Regions from separate parts of the Streptomyces sp. NPDC104371 genome, predicted to be linked through region 2. Evidence: riboswitches for the same ligand, from Rfam matches in the RefSeq annotation. Region 2 holds a riboswitch; the other holds the start of a gene.
The links. A riboswitch is a leader RNA that binds a small molecule or an ion and turns the genes downstream of it on or off. The one in region 2 is predicted to bind cobalamin.

Region 1: it holds a riboswitch for cobalamin, as region 2 does, so the genes downstream of both, ACZ60T_RS00960 ((2Fe-2S)-binding protein) here and ACZ60T_RS16840 (cobalamin biosynthesis protein) in region 2, are expected to answer to the same signal.

What each region holds. Positions count from the first base shown of each region.
Region 1 covers NZ_JBVJNF010000001.1:189,952-193,291, reverse strand. The annotation lists gene metE (5-methyltetrahydropteroyltriglutamate--homocysteine S-methyltransferase) at 1-623, shown strand, start outside; gene ACZ60T_RS00960 ((2Fe-2S)-binding protein) at 773-1,504, opposite strand; cobalamin riboswitch at 1,621-1,742, opposite strand; gene ACZ60T_RS00955 (trypsin-like serine protease) at 1,876-3,340, opposite strand, start outside.
Region 2 covers NZ_JBVJNF010000004.1:606,592-609,931, reverse strand. The annotation lists gene ACZ60T_RS16860 (helix-turn-helix domain-containing protein) at 1-443, shown strand, start outside; gene ACZ60T_RS16855 (hypothetical protein) at 480-992, shown strand; gene ACZ60T_RS16850 (hypothetical protein) at 922-1,182, opposite strand; gene ACZ60T_RS16845 (DUF397 domain-containing protein) at 1,261-1,470, opposite strand; cobalamin riboswitch at 1,656-1,795, shown strand; gene ACZ60T_RS16840 (cobalamin biosynthesis protein) at 1,897-2,850, shown strand; gene ACZ60T_RS16835 (cobyric acid synthase) at 2,850-3,340, shown strand, end outside.

The sequences.
Region 1 (3,340 bases), on a different contig from region 2:
TGCTCACCGGCCCGGTCACCATGCTCGCCTGGTCCTTCGTCCGTGACGACCAGCCCCTCGGCGACACCGCCCGGCAGGTCGCCCTCGCCCTGCGCGACGAGGTGAACGACCTGGAGGCGGCCGGGACTTCGGTGATCCAGGTGGACGAGCCCGCGCTGCGCGAGACGCTGCCGCTGCGGACCGCCGACCGTGCGGCGTATCTGGCGTGGGCGACCGAGGCGTTCCGGCTCACCACGAGCGGGGTGCGGCCGGACACGCAGATCCACACCCACATGTGCTACGCCGAGTTCGGTGACATCGTCCAGGCCATCGACGACCTCGACGCCGACGTCATCAGCCTGGAAGCCGCCCGCTCCCACATGCAGGTCGCTCGCGAACTGGCCGCTCACGGCTACCCGCGCGAGGCCGGGCCGGGCGTCTACGACATCCACTCCCCGCGCGTCCCGAGCACGGACGAGGCCGCGGCCCTCCTGCGCACCGGCCTGAAGGCGATTCCCGCCGAACGGCTGTGGGTCAACCCCGACTGCGGCCTGAAGACCCGCGGCTGGCCCGAGACCCGCGCCTCCCTGGAGAACCTGGTCGCCGCCGCCCGCACCGTCCGCAGCGAGCTGCCCACCTCCTGACCGAGCAACCCATGGGCCGGGACGCCACCAGCGTCCCGGCCCCTTCCTGCGGCACCGGCAGGGGCGGGACAGCGGTGAGCGGGAACGACCGCCGTCCTACGCACGGGGTCCGACACATTCGGGTGCGGACGGCGGGGCGAGCGGCCTGGTCAGCGGGACAGGGCGCAATCTCCGCACAGGGCCCCCTTGCGGCCCGGAGCGGCGCGGTAGATCAGGCAGCAGCTACGGCGCCGGTACGTTCCGCCGGGCGTCCTGGCGCTCGCACCACGCAACGGGGGCCTCTCCAGGAGAAGCGCGGTGAGGGCGCGGGTCCGCGCGGTGACCTCCGGGCGGGACACTGTGATCATGGTCGCCGCTCCGTTGACGGCCGAGGCGGTGTTGCCCCACAGGATGTGCCGGGAGACCGAGAACCGCGCCATGGCGTCGGCGAGTTCGCGCAGCGGGCCGTCCAGCAGGCGGCTGCTCAGGTCGTCAGCGAGCTGCGAGAGCGAGCCCTCCCCGCCGCCGGTGAAGGCGTCGTCAGGCAGCGACAGCGGCAGCGGGCCGCCGAGCACGGGTTGCCACCACAGATCCGCGAGGCCGGGCGCGAGGACCAGACCGTGCAGTACGGCGGCAGCCAGCGCCGGGGAGACCAGCCGTGCGGCCAGCCCCAAGTGTGCGACAGACGCCGCGACCCGCGTCTCGACCGCGGCAGGCGGCTGCCCGCCGGTCGCGGCCAACCGGTCCCGTACGTCACTCACCCGGGCGTCGAGCAGCGGACGGGAGAGTGACTGCCAGGGCTCGGACGGGTGCGTACCGGGCGGGTGGGTCTGTACGGCGAAGAACGGGCCGAACGCGGCGATCTCCTCGATCACCGTGCTCTCCGTAGGGTTGCTGGTCATGCCGGGACGGGGTCCGATTCGTGCGAGGGGGGCGGCATCCGGACGTACGGTGCCGAATCGGGCCTGGAAACGCCACTCAAGGCGAGCCCTCCTTCGGGATCGTGCGTCCCTTTGCGTATGCGGGCGGAGTGAGGGCTCAGTATCTGACTCGCCCGCAACCTCGCGGTGGCGGGCTCACAGTGGCGCGACCGTGCTGGATTCCCACCAGCTTCCTCAAGCCATCACTACGCAGGGACCGTATGGCCCGTATCTCCGGCCGTCAATCCAGCGTGTGCCGAATCGGGGGGCGGAGCAGTGGAGTCGTGGATGTGACGAGGGCGGGTGCCGGGGGAGTCGGTGCGCCCCCCCGGCACCCGCCCTGGCTCACAGTGTCAGCCGATGGTCGGCCACATGCTGCTGCGGGCAGAGAGCTTGCCGTTGCCGTCACCCGGGTACAGGTACAGGCCGCCCGAGCTGTTCACGGCGGCGATGTCGGCCTTGCCGTCACCGTTGTAGTCGCCGCCCATCAGGACCGGGAACGAACCCCATGTCGGGTCGGACCACATGGCGTTGCCGTACTTGAACTTGCCGGTGCTGGTACCGGTGTAGAGGTCGAGCTGCCCGGACTGGGCGATCGCCGCCACGTCGTTGAGGCTGTCACCGTTGAAGTCGCTGCTGGCGATCAGCTTCTTGTTCCAACTGTCGTCGTTCCACGCCTCGCTGCGCGAGCCGTCCAGCACACCGTTCGCAGCCGTGGGGTACGCCCACAGCCGCCCGGTCGGAGCGACCGTGATCAGTCCGTCCCGGGTCCAGCCCTTGGCTCGGTAGGTCGCGATCGAGGGGAACGAACCCCAGGTCGCGTCCTTCCACATGGACAGCGGGGAGCCCAACTGGCCGGTGGCGGTGCCGGGGTAGAGGCTCAGGTTGCCGTCGACGTTGATGGCGGCGATGTCGGCATTGCCGTCGCCGTTGAAGTCGCCGCCGAAGATGCGGGTCTTGCGGCTCCAACTGCCGTCGTGCTTCCACAGTTCGCGGCCGTAGACCAGGGTGCCGTCGGGGGTGGTGTAGAAGGCGTGGATGTTGCCGTCCTTGAGGATGGCGGCGACGTCGGGGCGACCGTCGTTGTTGAAGTCGGCTGTGGTGATCAGGTCGGTGACATCGGCGTGCATGGTCGCCAGCCGGTTTTTGGCGATCCAGTCGGCGAGGTCGTCGACGCGCGTGTCGACGGCTCCGGTGCGGGTCTCGGCCGGGTCGGTTCCCCAGCATCCGCCTTGGAAGGAGCGGGAGTTGATGCCGACAAGACGGAGGGTGGCTCCGCTTCCGGTCATCGCGGGGCCGCCGGTGTCACCGGCGCAGACCGCGGCGCCGTCCTGACCGGTCAGGGGCAGGTCGCCGCCCTGGACGGCGGAGGAGGCGAAGGTGGCGGTGTGCAGCTTCAGCGGCGACCACTCGGTCTTGGTGCGGCCGTACCCGGCCACGCTCACGGAGGAGCCCGCCTCAGGAGGACTGGTGGCGATCTGTACGGGGGTGATGTCGGTGACGGGTTTGTCCAGGCGCGCCAGCGTGAGGTCCCGGTCGCTGCGCGGCACGAGTTGGGTGACCTTACGGACCTGCCCGGCGGTCCCGGTCAGGTCCGTACGCCCGATGGTCGCCGTCGTCGCGAACGTGGGAGCGCCGGCCTTTAAGGACGTCGGGTCGGACGGGTCGCTGGCGAAGCATGTCGACGCCGTCAACAACCACTGCGCGTCGACCAGTACGGCCGAACACGATCTCGTTCCGTCACCTATGTCCAGACGGGCCGTGAACGCATGTGAAGTATCCGTCTCCGGCACGCCGGACACGGCTTGCGCGGCGGGA
Region 2 (3,340 bases):
CGGCCCCGCAGCGGGCCCGCAGATCGGCGGAGCTGCGCACCACCCGGCAGGAACGGGCCTACGACGGCGATCAGGGGCCGGAGGTGCACCTGGTGCTCGACGAGGCGGCGATCCGACGGGTCATCGGCGGCCCGGGGGTGATGCGCCATCAGCTCGAGCACCTCAAGACGCTGTCCCGGCACCCCCGGATCACCATGCGGCTGCTGCCGTTCACGGCGGGCGCGCACTACAGCGTGGCCAGTTCGTTCGTCCTGCTCGGCTTCAAGGACGACGACGACCTGATCTATCTCGAAGGCCCCACCGGCAGTGTGTCGAACCGTGACGACCTCGATCTCACGGCGCGCTACCAGGAGTGCTTCGAGGACATCAGCACCAAGGCGTACGACGGCGACCGGCTGATCGAGCTGCTCGACACGGTCAAGGAGAGTCTGGCCAACACCTGACCCGGGCAGGCACCGGGCGAACAACGGGGAGGACCCATGGCGGTCTTCGGGTTCCTTGAGTGGTGCAGGCGGCTGCACGCGGCGCGCTCCGTCACGGCGGGGGACCCTCCCGCCGTCCCCCCACAGGCGGGCACGGCCGACGACAACGGCCCCGCCTGCCTCGACGACGTCACGCTCAAGGCCCGCGCCATGCAGCGGCGGGAGTGGGCCGAGGCCCTCATCGACGTCGAGAACGCCCGGGTCAGCGGCGAGATCCGGCTGCTGTCGGTCCGGCTGCTGCTGGGCACCGCCTGCGGCAGCGTCCTGCTGTTCAGCATCGCCGTGTCCGCGCGGGTGGCGCCCAGCCTGCGGATCAGCGCCCTGACTCCCCTGACCACCACGGTGCTGGGCGCGCTGAGCGCGGCGCTGGTCACCGCCCTCGCGGCGGGCCTCGGCAGAGCGGTGCGCGGTCGCTCGGGAGCGGGGCGCGCGAGCGAGGTCAGCGGCTGTGCGGGTCCCGCGGACGAACCGCCGCGACGACCCGGTCCAGAACGCGGAGGCGCTCCGTGACCGGGGTGAGGCCCCACCACAGGCCGGCACAGCCCGCGGCCACCAGCGTCACGACCAGCCAGACCAGGGCCCGCGCCGAGGAGCCGGGCACGAGCAGCGCGGCGAGCGCGCCCATGCCGACGGCGAGCACGCCGGTCGTCAGGGAGAAGAGGGCGAGCGGAGCCGCCGCCGTCAGCGATACACGCGTCATAGGTGGACCTCCCGCACGTGCCGGGACGTCCTTGGCCCTGTCCCCCATGTGGGTCCCTCCCGTCCTGTGGACGGATCTTCAGAAGCGGTCCGCTGCCGGGTTCTCGAGTGCAGCCAGCAAACCACACCACGCGGTACGGCGAAAGACGAGCACCGGGCCTTCGCGCCGTTTCGAGTCACGCACCCGCACACGCGCCCCAGCGGCGGCGACTTCGACGCAGGCGCTGTCATCACTGGACGAGTAGCTGCTCTTGGCCCACCCCCGCCCTGACGGGTCCCTGCCGATCACACCGACCTCCTCCTGGCCATGCCGTTCGTCCGCGCCCACCCCGCTCGTACTGCTGTTCTCCTCCAGTGTTCCCGGCTTCCGCTGCGGGGAAGAGCCCAGAAACCGTCGATTCGGCGTACCGATCCGGACTTCCGCCGTGTGGGACCGAGCACACTGTGACGTCGCAGGTCAGGGGGTGGTTGACGGGTGTTCGGGAGGCGTGGTGAACTGCCGGGGCCATACGGCGACAGGAGAGGAAGCCGGTGCGATTCCGGCGCGGTCCCGCCACTGTCACCGGGGAAGTACATCCCGGGAGCCAGGAACTCTCACCGCCGGTCTCGTCGAACCAGGGCGTGGACACCCTGAGTGAGGACAACACCGCCATGCTCGGCTGCCGTTCACGGTTCCGTACCCGACCTTTGACCCGTCCCGCGGCCGACTGAGCCCATGGGTGCCGATCGCGTCTTCGCGTACGGCGCCGCCGCCGGTCTTCTCGGTGACCTCCTGTTCGGCGATCCACGCCGTGGGCATCCGGTCGCCGCGTTCGGGCTGGCCACCGGTGCCGTGGAGCGGGCGGTGTGGCGCGACCACCGAGGGTGGGGCGCGCTGCACACCGCCGTGTGCGCCGGTGGCGCCGTGGCCCTCGGGGCCGTGGCCGCGCGCCGCGTACGTCCCTGCCCCGCCGCGTCCTTCGCACTGACCGCCGCCGCCACGTGGGCCGTTGTCGGCGGCACGTCGCTCGCGCGGGAGGCCCGGAGCATCGGGCGCGCCCTCGACGCGGGCGATGTCGAGGGCGCCCGCGCGCGGCTGCCGCATCTGTGCGGACGGGACCCGCAGGCGCTCGACGCCGACGGGATCGCGCGGGCGGTCGTGGAGTCCGTCGCCGAGAACACCTCCGACGCCGTGGTGGGCGCGCTGGTGTGGGGGGCGGTCGCGGGGGTCCCCGGGCTGCTCGGGTTCCGGGCCGTCAACACCCTGGACGCCATGGTCGGACACCGGTCGCCGCGCTACCGGCGCTTCGGCTGGGCCGCGGCCCGGCTCGACGACGTCGCCGGGTGGCCGGGGGCGCGCCTGACCACCGTACTGGCGGCGGTGGCGGGTCCCGATCCGCGGGGCGCCGTACGGGCCCGGCGTGCCGACGCCGCGGCGCATCCGAGCCCCAACGCCGGGCCCGTGGAGGCCTCGTTCGCGGGGGCGCTCGGGGTGCGGCTCGGCGGGACGCTCTCGTACGGGGGCCGGGTGGAGCACCGGCCGGTCCTCAACGGCGGAGGGCGGGCGGTCCGGGTCGGCGACATCGAGCGCGCCGTACGGCTGTCCCGGCGCGTGAGCGGGCTCGCGCTCGGGGTCACGGTCGCCGGGCGGTTCCTCGCCCGGCGGGTTCTGACGAAGGGACGTCTGTGATGAGCGGCGGACTGCTGGTCGCCGGTACCACCTCCGACGCGGGCAAGAGCGTCGTCACCGCCGGGATCTGCCGCTGGCTGGTGCGACAGGGCGTCAAGGTCGCGCCGTTCAAGGCGCAGAACATGTCCCTCAACTCCTTCGTCACGCGCGAGGGCGCGGAGATCGGGCGGGCACAGGCCATGCAGGCCCAGGCCTGCCGGATCGAGCCGACCGCGCTCATGAACCCCGTGCTGCTCAAGCCGGGCGGCGACCGCTCCAGCCAGGTCGTGGTCCTGGGCCGGCCGGTGGGCGAGATGAGCGCGCGCGGCTACCACGGCGGGCGGCAGGAGACGCTGCTGAACACCGTGCTGGACTGCCTGGTCACGCTGCGGAGTTCGTACGACGCGGTGATCTGCGAGGGGGCCGGGAGCCCGGCGGAGATCAATCTGCGGCGGACCGACATCGTGAACATGGGGATCGCCCGCCCCGCGCGGCTGCCCGTCCTCGTCGT